Linked DNA regions of Anatilimnocola aggregata. The protein of the gene in region 1 interacts with the protein of each later gene in a pairwise test. Links are inferred from orthologs where the notes say so. Each region holds a gene or a part of one and is shown in the gene's direction. Other genes may lie near its edges.

Region 1 (6,120 bases):
CGTTTGTGCAGTTAGGGTTTGTTTTCGCCGCCGATTAGGAGTAACTCGCCGTGGCCAGTTTTAACCGTGTAATCTTGCTGGGTAACCTCACGCGCGATATCGAAATCAAGTACCTGCAGAGTGGTATGGCAGTCGCTGAAATTGGGATCGCGGTGAATGATCGCCGCAAAGACCAAGGCGGCCAGTGGATCGAAGAGACCACGTTTGTCGATGTCACCCTGTGGGGTCGAACTGCCGAAGTCGCTGGCGAATATCTGGGCAAGGGCTCACCTATTCTGGTCGAAGGGCGTTTGAAGCTCGACCAGTGGGAAAAAGATGGCCAGAAGCGATCGAAGATGCGAGTTATTTGCGAGAAGATGCAAATGATTCCCAATGGTGGTGCCAAGGGTGGACCTCGCGGTGGTGGTGGAGGTGGTGGGGGCTATCGAGGCGGCGGCGACGAAGGCCCCTCGTTTGATGAATCTGAATATGGTGGTGAGTCGATGTCGGCTCCCCCGCCCAGTCGTGGTGGTGGCGGACGTCAATCGTCCCCTCCTCCGCAGCCCGCTGACGACATTCCGTTTTAATTGACTACGAAAAAATAACCGAACTGAACGGCAGCTGAGGCGAATCCTTCCGCTGCACCGCAAATATCAAAACCTAGAGGAATTGAGAAAATGTCCGCCACCAAAAGTGCTCTCGCCGCTCGCGGCAGTTTTCAAGAGCTGCCCCGCGGTCCGCATCACACGGTGCAACTGCTGCTGATTCAATCGGTCGATCACCTCGGCAAGCAAGGCGATATCGTGCATGTGAAGCGCGGTTACGCTCTCAATTACCTGTTGCCACAAGGGCTGGCCACCGTCGCCACGAACCATCACAAGCGGATGGTCGAAAAGCACAAGGCCAAGCTGCAAGAAATCGAAAAGGCACGGCTGGCCACGCTGCGTCAATTGGCCGATGCGATTGCCAAGCAAAGCATCACCATCGAAGCCAATGCCAACGAAGAAGGCCATCTGTACGGCAGCGTGAATGCCAACGATATCGCCGCTTCGCTCAAGCAGGCGCACTTCCACATCACGGCCGATCAGGTTCGCCTGGACGGCCCGCTGAAGGAACTCGGTTTGTATACGGTCAAAATTCACTTGCACCACGACATCAACGCCGAACTCAAGGTGTGGGTCGTGCCAACGGTGGTCAACGAGCCAGCTCCCGAGAAGGCCGCGAAGCCAGCTGCCGCTGACAAGGCTGCTAAGCCCGCCAAGACCGAGAAGAAATAACGAGAGATACGCCGACAAGTTTTCCCCGGCGACAAGCAAGCTAAGAAGGCTCATGCATCACAGTGCGTGGGCCTTTTTTCGTCAGCGTTTGGTTTGGCAGCGATTGCGCGCGGTACAATCAGCGGGTAGGTCACTTCCGCTGGAAGTGACCTCCAAAAGCACATGGCTCGTCGCGCTGCTTATCAGCTTGAATACGCGGTACGCAGTTTCCAGCTCAAACTGCAACACTAAGGTCACGCCCGGCGGGCATGACCTACTGCACGGAGGTAACAGATGTCATCGGTTCAGCGGACGGATAAGCCGCGGCAAAAGAAAGAGACGCAAGGCGAACTGCTGCAACGGCAGCCCCCTTTCGACCTGCAGGCCGAAATCGGCGTGCTCGGTAGCATCGTGCTGCTGCCCGATGTGCTCGACGATGTGATCATGATCATTCGGCCGAGCGACTTCTATGACGATGCCCACGTCAAGCTGTTCGAGCACATGTGCAGCTTGCATGAGTCGAACAAAAAAATTGATCCGACGCTGCTTGTCGATCGCTTGAAGACAGCCGGCGATTATGACGCCATCGGCGGAAGCGCCTATTTGAGCAAGATCATCAACGCGGTTCCCAACGCGGCACATGCGACTTATTACGCCGATATTGTGCGCGAGAAGGCGACCTATCGTTCGCTGATTACCGCGTCGACCGAGATCCTCCGCGAGGCCTACGACGAGTCGCAGGAAGCGGCGCATTTGCTGGGCCAGGCAGAACAGAAAATCTTTTCGATCCTCGACAATCGGAGCGACAATGCCGTTCGCCCGATCAAAGACATCTTGCACGACGCGATGGATCGGCTCGAAGCCGTGATGATGGGAACCCACTCGGCTGGCGGCGGAGACTACGGCTTTCGCGAACTCGATTCGAAGACCGGTGGCGTACACAACGGCGAACTTGTGATTCTCGCTGCTCGTCCCTCAATGGGCAAAACAGCATTCGCGATGAACGTGGCCGAGAACGTTTCTCTCGGGCAAAATGTCCCCACGTTGTTTGTCAGCCTCGAAATGTCGTCGATCGAATTGGCCGACCGCTTGCTTTGCTCGGTGGCACGTGTGAATGGCTATCGCTTGCGCAATGGCACTGTGTCGCAAGAGGATCGGTTGAGACTTGTTGAGAAAGCGGCAGAAGTCGCCAAGGCTCCCCTGTTTGTCGATGATTCTCCCGGTCGAACCGTTTCTGAAATCGCAGCTGCCGCTCGGCGGATCAAACGCCGGCACGGATCGCTGGGACTCGTGGTCATCGACTATTTGCAGTTGATTGAGCCGGATAATGCCAAAGATCCGCGGCAAGAACAAGTCGCGAAAATTGCCCGTCGTTTGAAGGGGCTCGCCCGCGAATTGAAGGTGCCCGTCATGTGCCTGGCACAGTTGAATCGCCAGACAGAAATGGGCAAGGACAACATTCCGCGTTTGAGCCACTTGCGCGAATCAGGAGCCATCGAGCAAGATGCCGACGTGGTGATGTTCGTGCATCGCGAAGAATACTACCTGCGCGGTGAAGAACGTGACCGGCTAGCGGGTCAAGCACAGATCATCATCGCCAAACAGCGTAATGGCCCGGTGGGGGATGTGAACCTTGAATGGCACAAGGAGTTCACGCGGTTTCAAGATCCCACGCCAGAGCGCTTGCGCGAGTTCGATACTTATAACGATGCATCTGCTGACGATCCGCAAGCAGGGTTTTGAGCGAGGGTATGAGCAACCAAGCCGTGACTACGATGCGTATTTCACGGCCTGCAAGACGGCCGAAGTGGCCGGCGACTTGTTGAGCACATAGAAGTGAACGCCGGGGATGCCGCTGTCGATCAACTCCTGCACCTGACGAGTGGCGAACTCGACGCCGACATCGAACTGCCATTCGGGCGAGTCTTTCTCGCCCAATTTTGCGATGAACTCGGCTGGCAACTTTGCTTTACAGAGCGAAGTGATCCGCTGAATCTGGCCGAGATTGGTCACCGGCAGAATTCCGGGGATGATCGGAACTTTAATTCCCAGTTGCCCGCACGCGTCGCGAAAGCGAAAGAAGTCGGCATTGTCGTAGAACAACTGAGTAATCACCACATCTGCACCGGCAGCTACTTTTCGTTGCAGGTTTTGCAGATCGACTTCGAAGCTGGGCGCTTCCTGATGCGTTTCTGGGTAGCCGGCCACGGCCACACCGTACTGCGGAAAGTCGGCCTTGATTAGCGACAGCAATTCATTGGCATAGCGTAAGCCACCTTCGACTGGAGTGAACGATGTCTCGCCCTTGGGTGGATCGCCACGGAGAGCGACGATGTTATCGACGCCGCGGTCACCGGCAATTTGCAGGTATTCTCGGAGTTGGTTGACCGTCGCACCGACGCAAGTCAGATGTGAAGCCACGCGGACACCAAACCGGCGTTTCACTTCGCTCGTAATCTCGAGCGTCTTTTGCTGCGTGCTGCCCCCCGCGCCATAAGTGCAAGTAATGACGTCGGGGCGGAAAGCCATCAGATGTTCGACGTTGTCGTACATCGCTGCTTCCGCTGTACTGGTCTTCGGAGGGAACAACTCAAACGAGAGTGTGAATTTGCCGGGAGGGTAAAACGTCATTGGGTTCGATAATCTTGAAGGCTCAATCTTCGCGGCCTCACTGAGGGCCACAGTTTACACGGCGCTATTTTAGCTCAGACGAACTTTTTAATCTCAGGTTCAGGCACTTCTTTAAGGAGTCGCAGAATAACGTCTTCATTGGTCATTCCTTCTGCCTGGGCCTGAAAGTTAGTGCTGATGCGGTGCCGCAATACGGGCACGGCGATTTTGCGAATGTCGTCGATGGCAACGCTGAAGCGTCCTTCCATCGCGGCGATCGCTTTGCCGCCGTTGATGAGGAATTGCCCTGCTCGCGGCCCCGCACCCCAGTCGACAAGTTCTTTGATAAACGCCGGGGCGGTTTCGTCCTTGGGGCGAGTTGCCCGGACTAGGCGGGCGGCATATTTCACAATGAACTCACTAACGGCGACAGCACCGACCAGCTTTTGAACGTTGATGATCTGCTTGGCATTGAGGATCTGTCGCACTTCGACCTTCTCTTGGCGCGTGGTCGACGAGAGGATTTTTTCTTCTTCATCGGAGGAGGGATAGCCAACCTTGATGTTGAACATAAAGCGATCCAGCTGTGCTTCTGGCAGCGGATACGTTCCTTCCTGGTCGATGGGGTTTTGTGTGGCGATGGTGAAGAATGGATCGGGCAAGTTATAAGTGGTGCGACCGACTGTGATTTCGCGTTCCTGCATGGCCTGCAGCAGCGCGGCTTGTGTCTTGGGGGGCGTGCGGTTGATTTCGTCGGCCAGGAGAATATTGGTGAATACAGGGCCTTCGACAAAGCGGAAGTTACGTTTGCCGTTTTCGTCTTCTTCAAGCACATTAGTGCCAGTGATGTCGCTGGGCATCAGGTCAGGTGTGAACTGAATCCGCTTAAAGCCGACATCGAGGATCTTGGCTAGCGTGCTGACCATCAATGTCTTGGCCAGCCCGGGCACCCCTTCGAGCAGGCAGTGGCCGCGCGTAAAGATGGCCGCGAATAGCTGCTCGATGACTTCATTCTGGCCCACGATGACGCGCTGCAGTTCCTGCTGCATCACCTGCCGGTGCTTGGCGAATTCTTGCAGGATATCGCCCAGGCTCTTCGGTTTTTCGCTCATGTTGATTCGATTGCGCTCGGTGGCGATTCCGCGGCATCCATTTTCGGCGGTCTCACGAGACCGAATGATTGCGGGCCCCCTTGGCCGGCCAGATCGGCAGCCACCAGGAACCGTCTCACTCGATTCTAGGGCGGGCGGCAAATTGCTACAACAGCAGCCCTTTCAACCGCCGAATCCGTAGTAAAATAACAAGACTGCCGTGACGAAGGCCGGCCCAACTCGGGTGCGGCACAGCCAGAATTCGTTCGACAGCCAGGAGAATCCGCATGACCGGCCCCTACCGGATCGTCGATGGACTGTCGCCAGCGCGCTGGATCACACTGCTAATTGTTGCGCTTTGCCTTCAGCAGTTGTTCCCCGCGACCGTATTCGCACAAGGGGCAGGCATTGCGCTCCATCGCGAAGTTACGCCAGCAACCGTCAACGATGCGATTCGCTTTGGGGTTGGCTACTTGCATGGCAGGCAGCGACCCAATGGGAGTTGGGCCGATTTCGAAAGTCCATTCGCACAGCCGGGCGCGGTGACTGCACTCACTACGTTGGCCTTGCTTAATTGCGGCGAGCGCGTCGACGAACCGCATGTGAAGGCAGCTCTCGACTTTCTCGAAAGCCAGCCTGCGCCCGGTTCAACGTATGCCACGTCGTTACACGTAATGGCATTTTGCCAAGCCGATCCGCTCCGTTACAAGCTGAAGATTACGGGCCTCGCCAGTTGGCTCGAAGCGCACCAGGTGGTTGCCGATGGCAAGAGCAAAGGGGGCTGGTCATATATGCCCAGTGTAGGGATTGCGGACAACTCAAATACTCAGTTCGCGATGCTTGCCCTGCACGAGGCCGAACGCGTCGGCGTCAAGATTCCCGATCGCACCTGGCAATTGGCCAAGGACTATTGGCTGAAGAATCCCGTCTATGACAAAGGTCGCGGCGCATTTGGCTATCACAACGGTGTGTCGGGAAGCATGACATGCGCGGCTATTTCATCGCTGATCATCGCGCGAGATCGGCTAGCGAACGGTGAGTCGCGCGTGGTTGGCGAGCAAATTCAATGCTGCGGCAATGAACCGCAAGAAGACGAAGTCGAACGGGCCATCGATTGGCTGGGTCGGAATTTTTCGGCGCGGAATAACCCAGGCGACGATGGACAGGCCAATCGTTGGCTCTAC
Region 2 (5,442 bases), 1.9 Mb from region 1 along the record:
TGATTCCCACTCAGCTGTTCTCGCTTCGTCCGGTTGCGGGCTGGTCCGACCATCGCACTCCGATCAGCGGACTGTATCTTTGCGGCGCAGCCAGCCATCCAGGCGGTGGCGTAATGGGTGCCTGCGGTCGCAACGCGGCCGTCGAAATCCTCCGCGATCATTCTTAATTGACTCCTCTGATTTCCAAGGAAATATCCCATGTCTGTGGGCGATACCGACCTGAATGCCTGTCGAACTCGGCAACGAAGGCTGCTGGACGAAATGCAGAAGCAGAAGCTCGACCTTGTAATCGTCACCCAGATCGAGCACGTCCAGTATCTCGTTGGTCCGCGCTTCGGCCCGGTGTTTTCTCCCGCAGCAGCCGTCCGCGCCGATGGCCACCTCACCCTCAGCCAACCGAAGAAGCCCGAGCTACCAGCAGCCGCTGATGAAATTGTGACTTACGACGCGCAGCTTCACTCCACGCTCCGTAACGACCAGCGCCACGCCTCGACCGAAGTCCTCCTCAAGGCGATCCAAGGAAAAGTGAATCCCCAGCGAATCGGCGTGGAGTTCTCTTCCTTCGGCGCTCACTTCGCCCCACTCGCCGGTGAGCGAGTCGATATCGAACCCACGCTCTATCGCTTTCGCCGCAAGAAAGATCCCGATGAACTCGTCAGGTTGAAGTTTGCCATCGCCGGCACCGGCAAGATGTACGAGGCGGCTCGTCAGATTATTCGCCCGGGCATTACGGAGATTGAAGTCTTCAATCATCTGCAGGGTGTCGCTGTCGCCGCCTATGGCGAAATGCTCACCGGAACCGGCAACGACTATCAATGTGGCTCTCGTGGTGGTCCGCCACGCAACAACCGTCCCGCCGAAGATGGCGAACTCTACATCCTCGACCTCGGCCCCGCTTATCGCGGCTACTTTGCCGACAACAGCCGCGCGATCGCCGTCAACGGCAAGCCCAGCGACGAGCAACAAACGGCCTGGACGCACATCATGAAAGTCTTCGCGCATGTCGAGAAAAGCGTAAAACCCGGCAAAAGCTGCAAAGAACTATTTGACGAAGCGCAAGCGATTCTCGATCAAGCTCCGCTAGGTGTCTTTAATCATCATTTGGGTCACGGCATTGGCCTCTTCCCGCACGAAGCACCCCACCTCAATCCCAACTGGAACGACATCTTCGAAGTCGGCGACGTCTTCACCTGCGAACCCGGCCTGTATGCCCCCGAGCTACGTGCTGGCATGCGACTGGAGAATGATTACCTGGTGACGGAGACCGGAGTGGAGTGCCTGAGTAAATTCCCGATGGAGTTGTAAGCGGAAGTAAAACCGCAGAGGCGCAGAGGACGCAGAGAAGAGAAAACACTTGAAATCTCCTCTTCTCCGTGCTCTCTGTGTCTCCGTGGTCTAATCTCCCTCGGTTTCCTCTTAGGAGCCTGCTCATGCCCCGTGAAATCAACTCCATCACCGGCGACATTATCACCGCTGCAATCGAAGTTCATCGTCACCTCGGCCCCGGCCTGCTGGAATCCGCCTACGAAGTCTGTCTTTGTCACGAGCTATCCGCCCGCAATATTCCCTTCCAGCGCCAACGAGAGCTTCCGGTTGTGTACAAAGGCCTGCGGCTTGATGCTTGGCTATCGGATCGATGTCTTGGTCGAAGGGCAAGTGATCGTTGAATTGAAAGCCGTCGAGTGTCTCGTTTCAATTCATTCCGCACAACTGCTCACTTACTTGCGCTTAACCGGCTGTCACGTCGGCCTGTTAATTAACTTTAATGTCGTGCTCTTGAAAGATGGCTTGAAGCGCCTGATCAGCAGCCCCGCACCACCCGAGTAACTTCGCCCGACCATGTCGAACGGACTCAATCAACCTCAGCAGGATGCAGTCAATACCTTGCGCGGGCCGCTGCTCGTGCTGGCGGGTGCCGGTAGTGGTAAGACACGCGTAGTGACGTTCCGGATTGCCAATCTGATCAAGCATGGCATCGTCCCCAGCCGTATTCTGGCGGTCACCTTCACCAACAAGGCCGCGGCCGAAATGCAGGAGCGTATCGCTGGACTGCTGGGCAAGCAAAAAGACAAGCCGCTGATCTCCACGTTCCATTCGCAATGCGTGAAAGTGCTCAAGCGGCACATCACCAAGTTGGGTTACCCGCCGCGATTCACCATCTATGACCGCGGCGATCAGGAAAGCCTGGCGCGGCAAGTATTACGAGAGATCCGCGTCTCTGACGAAATGATGCGTCCCGGCGACTTGATCAATCAAATCAGCCGCTGGAAGACCCTCTCGCTCCATCCGGCCGCCACCGCTCAAGTCGCCCAAACCGATAAGGAGCATCTCGCTTCGATGGGCTACCGCAAGTACCAGCGGGCGCTAAAGAACTTCGGCGCAGTCGACTTTGACGACCTGCTGCTCTGTACTGAAGAGTTGTTCGAAAAGCACAACGATGTCCGACTCGCCGAGGCAGGACTCTTCGACCATGTCCTCGTGGATGAATATCAAGATACGAATGGCAGCCAATATCGGATTATCAAAGCCCTGGCCCGCGATCATCGCAATTTGTGCGTAGTGGGCGACGACGATCAATCGATCTACGGCTGGCGTGGGGCCGAGGTGAAGCACATCCTGCAGTTCGGCAAAGACTGGCCCGACGCCAAGACGGTGCGCCTCGAATACAACTACCGCAGCACCGCCGCCATCCTTGACGCAGCCAACAAGCTGATCGTATTCAACAAGCATCGGCACGATAAGATTCTGCGTGCCGCTCGGCCCGGAGGGGAGAAGCCTCGCATTCTGCAGTACAACAGCGAAGTCGACGAAGCGCGCGAAGTGGTCGCCGACATTGCCCGCGTCATCCGCACCGAAGGTCGCGAGGCGAAGGACTTCGCGATCCTGTTTCGTACTAATGAACAGCCGCGGCCGTTCGAGACGGAACTTCGCAAGGCCAAGCTGCCGTATGTGGTGCTCGGCAGCCAGTCGTTCTTCGACCGCAAAGAAGTGAAAGACCTGCTTTCGCTATTGCGGACGATCGAGTCGCCGCGTGACGAGCAGGCGATGCTGCGCATCATCAACACGCCCCCGCGCGGCATCGGAGCCAAGACTGTTGAGGGAGTCATTGCCGCCGCCGTGAAGTCGGGCAAAACTGCTTGGGACGTCATGTCGGGCCCGCAGTTGAATACTATTTGCACTGGCGCTACAGCTGACAAGGTGCTGCGGTTCGTCGACATGCTCAAAAAGTATCGCGCGCATGCGGAGATGATTACTAAAGCTGGTAAGCAGCGGCGTCCCGCTGCGCTCGCCGAATTGCTGCGGCAGTTAGTGAGCGAGATTGGCTACGAAGCGGAACTCAATCGCCTCTATCCCGATCCCAATGAGCGTCAGAATCGGCTGGCGTCCATCGAAGAAGTGGTCAACGCCGTCGCGCAGTACGAGCAAGGGAAGAGCGAAGTCTCGCTGGGAGACTTCCTCGACGAAGTCACTTTAGGCGAGCGGGAATTCGGCGACACGAAGGACAAGCAGCTCAGTCGCAATGCGATCGCCTTGTTGACGATGCACGCCTCGAAGGGGCTGGAGTATCCGCACGTTTATATCGTCGGACTCGAAGAGGGGATCCTGCCACACCATCGCACGCTCAAAGCGGAATCGGGTGACGACATCGATGAAGAGCGGCGGCTGTGCTACGTCGGCATCACCCGCGCTGAAGAGAAGTTGACGCTATCGCTCGCACTGACGCGAATGAAGTGGGGCAAGCCGCGCGATACTCAGCCCAGTCGCTTTTTGTTCGAGATCATCGGGCAAGCAGAGAATCCGCGGGCGAAGGGCAAGCGTTAAGCGTTCCTAGTGCGAATGCCCTGGATCGATTGTCTTTACCGCGGGTGCTGGCGGGATGTCGTGGGAGTGATGCGGCTCGAGAAAGCCAATGCCCCACGCGGCAGTCACCCCCAGAATCAAGAGCGCTGTGAGTGGAAACCGATCGTGCGCGTGGAAGGCAAGTTCTGGCAGCAGGTCGGCCAGCGAAATGCACAAGAACACACCCGCTGAAAAAGCCAATGCGCAGCCGATGACGAGCGACTGATTACCCCCAATTCCACCCACACCGGCAACGAAGGCAATGGCGCCGATCGGGCACATTAGCGCAAAGGCAATATTGGCGAGCCACGTATCGCGCTTCGTCCAGCCGCCGGCGGCCATAAGCGACGTGATCGACAACGCGTCGAGCGGTTTGTGCAAGGCCACGGCCAGAAACGTTCCAAAGCCTGCGAGTGCGAACGCGTGGTGATGATTAATTTCGGCAGCGACTGCAGCGCCTAGCGCCAGGCCATCGATGAGCGTGTGCAGTGACAGGCCGATCGCCAGCCCAATCCAGCTGAAGCGATGCGCAGGGTCGTCTGCCTCCTTCGCCCCCAAATGCAGCAGTCCCGCTTCATGTTGGTGACGATGATCGTGGTCGTGCTCGCAGTTGGGCCCGTGATCGTGACTATGGGAGTGGCCGTGACTATGTCCGTGCGAATGACCAACGTCGCTCGTGTCGCCATGCTCGTGGGCATGCACATGAAAAACGCGAATCAGCAGGAACATGCCCAGCAGTCCACCGAGCAACCACATCGCAGCCCAATCAAGAGCTGCTCCGTGAACTACATGAGCCAACTCATGCACACCGTGCGGCAACAAATGAAGAACTGCCACGCCGAGCATCAGTCCGCCAACAAAACTCATCAGCAATTGCATCTGACGATGAGACAACTTCATCAGCCAGGGGAGCGCTCCACCACCCAGCGAAGCTGCGATGATACAAACGCAATAGATTGTCAAAAGCACAATGATGTTCATTCGCCAATCGTATTCACAAGTGCCCCCACTTGGCTATAGGGGGATCGAACTAGCGATTCCAGCCTTGCATCAATTGCAGTGGCGCCCAGAGCGAACCATCCTTGATCTGTTCGGCCGAATTAAGTTCCAAGCTGATATCGGCCGCCATTTCTCGCGCCGAACGATAAGTGAAGGTATGCACCACTCGATGCGAACTCGGAAAGTAGGTGCGCTCAATCTTGTCGGCCGGGAGTGACAGTTGGACGCGCGTGCGATACAGCCGCGCGAGAGGCGTTTTCTCGGGGTGATTCTCAATAATTTGAATCTGCCGTGAAGTCCCCGGCTTGATCTCTTGCCGAATTGCCAATTCCACTCCGGGCAGACCGTGCTTATCGCCAAAAATCGTCGGCAGCGCAACATCGGCAGCAGTGATTCGTTGAGTGACCAGCAGAGGTGGCCCGCCATAGCGGACCCAAATCTTGATTTCGGCCGCGTCCACTCCGGCGGGCCAACCGGGAATCGGGAACAGCATCACCGGCGTTCGCGTCTTGTTCTCAAACCGCAAATCGGAGATCTGAAACACCAAGTCCTGATGCTTGGGATCGGTGCTAAGTGGGCGAAACTCGGCCCAGACGTATCGCG
Region 3 (5,442 bases), 1.3 Mb from region 1 along the record:
ACGTTGAAGCGGGCGAGCGTGAGAGGCCGGAACAAGCGCTCGCGCACAGTTCCGGCCAATTAGACTTGGAAACTTCAACTCCTTAAGAGAACGCACGCTTGAGTTCAGGGGCCACATCGTCTCCCTGACGACGGGCAGGCACTTCTTCCAGCAACTTGTCGATGACCTTGTCGGGCGAGATGCCAGCCGACTCTGCATTGAAGTTGGTAATTACCCGGTGCCGCAGCACGGGGTGAGCCACCGCCTTGATGTCGTCGGTGTTCACAAAGAACCGGCCTTGGAGCATCGCCCGGGCTTTGCCGCCGAGCAGCAGATATTGCATCCCGCGCGGACCAGCACCCCAGCTGACCCAATCCTTGATGAACGCAGGAGCTTCCCCTTCGTGCACGCGGGTCGCCCGCACCAGTCGCAGAGCGTAGTGGATCACGTGCGGTGCGGCGGGGACACGCCGAACCAACTGCTGCAGGCGGATGATTTCTTCGCCCGAGAGGACTTCCTTGACTTGCGCGGTCAGAGTGGCGGTCGTGGTTTCGGCAATTCGATACTCTTCGTCATAACCGGGATAGCGGACGAAGACCTTGAACATGAAGCGGTCCTGCTGCGCTTCGGGCAGCGGATAGGTACCTTCCTGTTCGATCGGGTTCTGAGTGGCGAGCACAAAGAACGGTGAAGGGAGAGTGTGACGCTGACCGCCGATCGTTACCTGGCGTTCTTGCATCGCTTCGAGCAAGGCCGCCTGGGTCTTGGGGGGCGTACGGTTGATTTCGTCCGCGAGAATGATGTTCGAGAAGATCGGCCCGCTGAGGAAGCGGAAGCCGCGCTCGCCGGTCGACTTGTTCTCTTGAATCACTTCCGTGCCGGTAATGTCCGACGGCATCAAGTCGGGAGTGAACTGAATCCGGTTAAAGAGCAGGTGCAGCGAGCGGGCGAGGGTACTTACCATCAAGGTTTTGGCCAGACCGGGCACACCTTCGAGCAGACAGTGCCCCTGGGCAAAAATGGCGATCAGAATTTGCTCGACCACTTCTTCCTGACCGACAATCACTTTCGCCAGCTCGGTCCGAACCGCGTCGTAGGCGGTCTTCAGATTCTCGAGCGCTTTCAGATCGTCGGGGCTGGCCGCGTCGGCTGCCGCTGGATTACCCATGAGCACTGTTCCTTCAGGAAGAAAATCAAGGATGAGGACGTTTGTTCTTTGACGGACTGTTCACAGACGAAGTTCGAACCGACCAATCCACAGACGAAGTGCTGCAGCCAATCGTTTGGTTGCCTCCCGAGAACGCCGACGGCTGCCGGTTTCTCTGGCGCGCAACATCTGCCTATGCACTTTGTGCGCTCAGCTGGCACAAAAGTTCACATAGCGGCTGCAGCTTTGAGGGCGGGAGAATCTGGCGACCGTCTGCCGCTCTAACCCGAGAAGTCACTGCGACCGCAAACTTCATTCTAAATGCCCGCCCGCGCATTGCCAGCTAGAGAGGGGGGAGGGGACGGATTTAGTTCAGAATGCAGATCGTGAGAAGATTGGAGGTAATCAACATAAACAGATGCTGCGACGAATCGCCAGGCAAAATGCTCCAGCCCTAGTCCGGAGCGCGGTCTGCTTGCGAGCGCTGAAGCGCGACCGAAAGGACGTCCCCTTTCTCAAACTGATTCAAGCGTAACGACTTCCGTTACGGCTTTCGTTTTTCACTCGCTCGCGCTGACACGTTTTCCACGTCTCACTGGTCACTCACAATCTTCACTCGCGATACACGCGGCGGCTATTTTTCGCTCTTTCCTGCGACGCATGAAGACGGAGTGAAGTTTTCTCTGGCCCGGGCTCGTGAGCCTGTTTGACACCTCCGCTAGCACGGCTACAATCGCCGACGTCGTAACGGGCAATCAATCACGCGAGCCAGCAATTGAAGCGAGCTCGCTTTCCTTTCAGGACTCGCGCTGCAGTCGCCGGCAGCCACCAATCAGCGTCTTCTCACTGATTGGTGTAAATCCCCCCTCGGATTTTCGGCGCTAGCGGTGCGCGCGTAGGATGCGTTAAGCGTGACCAAGGACGATATGGAGATCGTGTCGGCTGTGCAATCTGCACTGCTTGGCAAGGTCGGTGAAAATCGATTTCGAATGTGGGCGACCGAAGGCGTCACCTGGCGGGCGAACGGCCCCCAGTTGTCGTTACTGGCTCACAATACTTTCCGCCTGGAACGGCTACGCCGATTGCGCGCGGACGTTTTGGCCGCTGCTCAGCAAGTGCTGGGTGCGCAAGCCACCGTTGATATGAAGGTCTGTGAAGCGAATGTAGCGACGGCGGATTCGACCGCAGTTTCTCGGTCCACGCAGCCGATGAATGTTTCGCCCACTATGCCAGCCGCCACTCTCTCATCTCCGCTCTTATCTGCCGCTGCAACTTCCAGCGCAGGGCTGTCTCAACCGGGACCGCAGGTCGCGCCGGTTCTTGCGCCACAGGCCAATGAGTCGGCCAATCCACTGCCGGTCATATTCCGTTTGCCGAGTGTGGCCCCCTCAGGTAACAATGGTTCTTCGTCGAACCCCGCCGCCGCTCCCTCTGATCCGCCCCCTGCCAATCGAATGACCCGTCGAACCTTTGCTGCCCTGGATTCGTTTGTTGTGGGAGAGGGGAATCGCCTCGCGCATGCGGCAATCAACAACCTGCTCTCGCAGCTGGGCCGCTATTCGCCGCTGTTCATTTCCGGTCCGCCCGGGTGCGGCAAGACGCACCTGCTCGAAGGTGCCTGGCGAGCCGCACGGCAAACCGCCCCCAACCGCCGGACGATTTATCTGTCGGCCGAACAATTCACGACACAATTCGTCGAAGCGCTCCGCGGCTCCGGTCTCCCCAGCTTTCGCCGCAAGTATCGAGACGTCGAACTCCTCCTGATCGACGATCTGCAGTTCTTCATGGGCAAGCAGTCGACCCTGGTCGAACTCCAGCACACGGTCGATACACTCCTCCGTTCCGGTCGGCAGATTGTGTTTGCCGCTGACCGCACTCTGGGTGAACTAAAGAATCTGGGGAGTGAACTCGTCCATCGCATTTCGGGCGGTCTGGTGTGCGCCATCGATGCCGCCGATATGCAGACTCGCTTGGGCGTGCTCGAACAAATGGCTTCCAGGCACTCGACCCCGACGCCGCGCACCGTGCTCGAATGGCTTTCGACTCAGCTCGATGGCGATGCCCGCCAATTGGCCGGCGCGCTTAACCGCCTGCATGCCACGAGCGAAGCGCTGCACTGCCGCATCGACTTGCCCTTTGCTCAGCGGGCGCTGGCCGACCTGGTTCGCGTTAATCGCCGTGCCGTTCGCCTGACCGATATCACCAGCACCATTTGCGATATGTTCGGCATCGACGAGCAGTCGTTGCAGTCCGAAAGCAAGTCGCCCGCTGTCAGCCATCCCCGCATGCTCGCGATGTGGCTGGCCCGCAAATACACCCGCGCTGCTCTGTCCGAAATCGGCAAGCACTTCAACCGCAAGAGTCACACCACGGTGATCTCGGCCGAAGACAAAGTCAGCCAATGGCTCATCAGCGGCAAGAGTCTCCTCCTTCCCGAAGGAGACTGCCGCCTGGAAGATGTCGTCAAGCGCGTCGAAAACCAACTGCGCTTGGCTTAGTTTTCAGGTGGCCCGAAGCGTCAGCGAGGTGAGCGCCGACGCCGTCAAAGATCCGAATTTGCCGGCTGGAGCGTAGAATCGATCCAGCCGGACAATCTGCGAACGAGTCACGAGAGCAACTTAGCGCCAGCTGTCGTGGCGCGCTCCTCGCTCACGCTGCGGGTTTTCTGGATAATTTCTACATCTCGTCCTTGAACAGCTTGTACTCGATCGCGTCGACAAGCGCGAGCCAACTGGCCTCGATGATGTTCTCGCTCACACCGATGGTTCCCCACACGTCGTGGCCATCGGTCGACTCGATGATGACGCGAATCTTGGCAGCGGTACCCGCTTCACCATTGACCACGCGCACCTTGTAGTCGATGAGCCGCATTTCTTGCAGCCCCGCGAAAGTACCATTGAGCGCCTTACGGAGCGCCGCATCGAGCGCATTGACCGGACCGTCACCTTCGGCCACCTCGTGCAGGTTTGTCTCACCCACCCGAACTTTCACCGTGGCTTCGGTCACCGGTTCGCCGCTCATTCCTTCGGCACTGACGGCAACGTGATACTTCAATCGTTCGAAATGCGGCTGGAACGTCCCCGCGACTTTTCGCACGAGCAAGTCGAAGCTCGCTTCGGCCGCTTCGAACTGGTAGCCCACCGCTTCCAAGTCGCAAACCCGCTGCAAGATCGCGTCCATCAGCCCGCGGTTGTCGTCCAGCTTATGCTTGGCCGTCAGCGCGGCAATGTTCGACCGCCCCGATAGTTCGCTGACCAGAATCCGTCGCTCGTTGCCGACCAGCGCTGGATCGATGTGCTCGTAAGAACTCGTCGCCCGGGCAATTGCGTGGACGTGCATGCCACCCTTGTGGGCAAATGCGCTCTGCCCCACGAAGGGCTGGTTGTTCCGATGATGCTGATTGGCCACTTCGTAGACAAACCGCGAGAGCTCGGTCAGATGTTCGAGCGAATCCTGGCGGAGGGCAGCGTACTTTTTCTTCAGGCACAAGTTGGCGATAACCGTGATTAAGTCGGCGTTGCCGCAGCGCTCGCCAAAGCCGTTCATCGTTCCTTGCACTTGCGAAGCGCCCGCATCGACGGCTGCCAGCGAGTTAGCCACAGCTAGTTCGCAATCGTTGTGGCAGTGGATGCCCACTTTTGCGCCCAGCGGTGCCAGCACTTCGAGTGCCTGGCGCGCGCGCTCGGCAATCGCGTCCGGCATGGTGCCGCCGTTGGTATCGCAGAGGATGATCACACTCGCGCCAGCTTCGGCGGCGGTGCGAATGGTCGAGAGGGCATATTGCGGATTCGCGGCGAAGCCGTCGAAGAAGTGTTCGGCGTCATAAAAAACTTCGCGACCCTGCGACTTCAGAAACGACAGCGAATCGCGAATCATGTCGAGATTTTCTTGCAAGCTGACTCGCAAGATCTCGGTCACGTGAAAATCGGAGGTCTTGCCGACGACGGTACAAACCGGCGCCTGCGAATTCACAAGCGCCTGCATGCCGGGATCGTCTTTCGCGGCAATGCCCTTGCGCCGCGTCATGCCGAAGGCACAGACCTTGGCATGGTTAAGCTTCAAGTCGCGGACGCGGTGAAAGTACTCTGCGTCCTTCGGGTTCGACAGGGGGTAGCCCCCTTCGATGAAGTCGATGCCGAATTCATCCAGCCGGCGAGTAATCAGCAGCTTGTCCTCCAGAGACAGGCTAACCCCTTCTCCCTGCGTGCCGTCGCGCAAGGTCGTATCGTAGATCTGGATGGTTCGCATAACTGGTGCTCGCAGTCGAATTGACAATCACGTTCTCAGAAAATCAACAAAAAAAGCCCTGACACCTT

Evidence for each region.
Region 2: the proteins of dnaB (region 1) and ETAA8_RS16925 interact in binary tests that used the Escherichia coli proteins (3 or more experiments, as listed by UniProt). The link is inferred for Anatilimnocola aggregata from one-to-one orthologs.
Region 3: the proteins of dnaB (region 1) and ETAA8_RS29330 interact in binary tests that used the Escherichia coli proteins (3 or more experiments, as listed by UniProt). The link is inferred for Anatilimnocola aggregata from one-to-one orthologs.

The regions. Positions count from the first base shown.
Region 1 is NZ_CP036274.1:6,386,480-6,392,599, reverse strand. Bases 801-3,753 are described here. They hold dnaB (replicative DNA helicase), read left to right. Parts: upstream 801-1,529; coding sequence 1,530-2,978; downstream 2,979-3,753. Other genes in these bases: metF (methylenetetrahydrofolate reductase [NAD(P)H]), read right to left, coding at 3,006-3,753; rplI (50S ribosomal protein L9), read left to right, coding at 801-1,256. Outside these bases: ssb (single-stranded DNA-binding protein), read left to right, coding at 51-566; more of rplI, read left to right, coding at 657-800; more of metF, read right to left, coding at 3,754-3,866; ETAA8_RS24000 (AAA family ATPase), read right to left, coding at 3,941-4,957; ETAA8_RS23995 (DUF4159 domain-containing protein), read left to right, coding at 5,224-6,120. UniProt on the Escherichia coli protein: The main replicative DNA helicase, it participates in initiation and elongation during chromosome replication. Travels ahead of the DNA replisome, separating dsDNA into templates for DNA synthesis.
Region 2 is NZ_CP036274.1:4,519,119-4,524,560, reverse strand. The notes cover bases 1,426-4,330. They hold ETAA8_RS16925 (ATP-dependent helicase), read left to right. Parts: upstream 1,426-1,839; coding sequence 1,840-3,822; downstream 3,823-4,330. Other genes in these bases: ETAA8_RS16920 (ZIP family metal transporter), read right to left, coding at 3,829-4,330; ETAA8_RS35285 (GxxExxY protein), read left to right, coding at 1,618-1,827; ETAA8_RS35290 (GxxExxY protein), read left to right, coding at 1,431-1,667. In the rest of the region: ETAA8_RS16940 (phytoene desaturase family protein), read left to right, coding at 1-167; ETAA8_RS16935 (M24 family metallopeptidase), read left to right, coding at 199-1,305; more of ETAA8_RS16920, read right to left, coding at 4,331-4,821; ETAA8_RS16915 (hypothetical protein), read right to left, coding at 4,871-5,442. UniProt on the Escherichia coli protein: Rep helicase is a single-stranded (ss)DNA-dependent ATPase involved in DNA replication; it can initiate unwinding at a nick in the DNA. It binds to ssDNA and acts in a progressive fashion along the DNA in the 3' to 5' direction.
Region 3 is NZ_CP036274.1:7,707,783-7,713,224, forward strand. What follows is about bases 1,426-4,330. They hold ETAA8_RS29330 (chromosomal replication initiator protein DnaA), read left to right. Parts: upstream 1,426-2,037; coding sequence 2,038-3,624; downstream 3,625-4,330. Other genes in these bases: cimA (citramalate synthase), read right to left, coding at 3,803-4,330. In the rest of the region: ETAA8_RS29325 (AAA family ATPase), read right to left, coding at 83-1,147; more of cimA, read right to left, coding at 4,331-5,374. UniProt on the Escherichia coli protein: Plays an essential in the initiation and regulation of chromosomal replication. Binds in an ATP-dependent fashion to the origin of replication (oriC) to initiate formation of the DNA replication initiation complex once per cell cycle.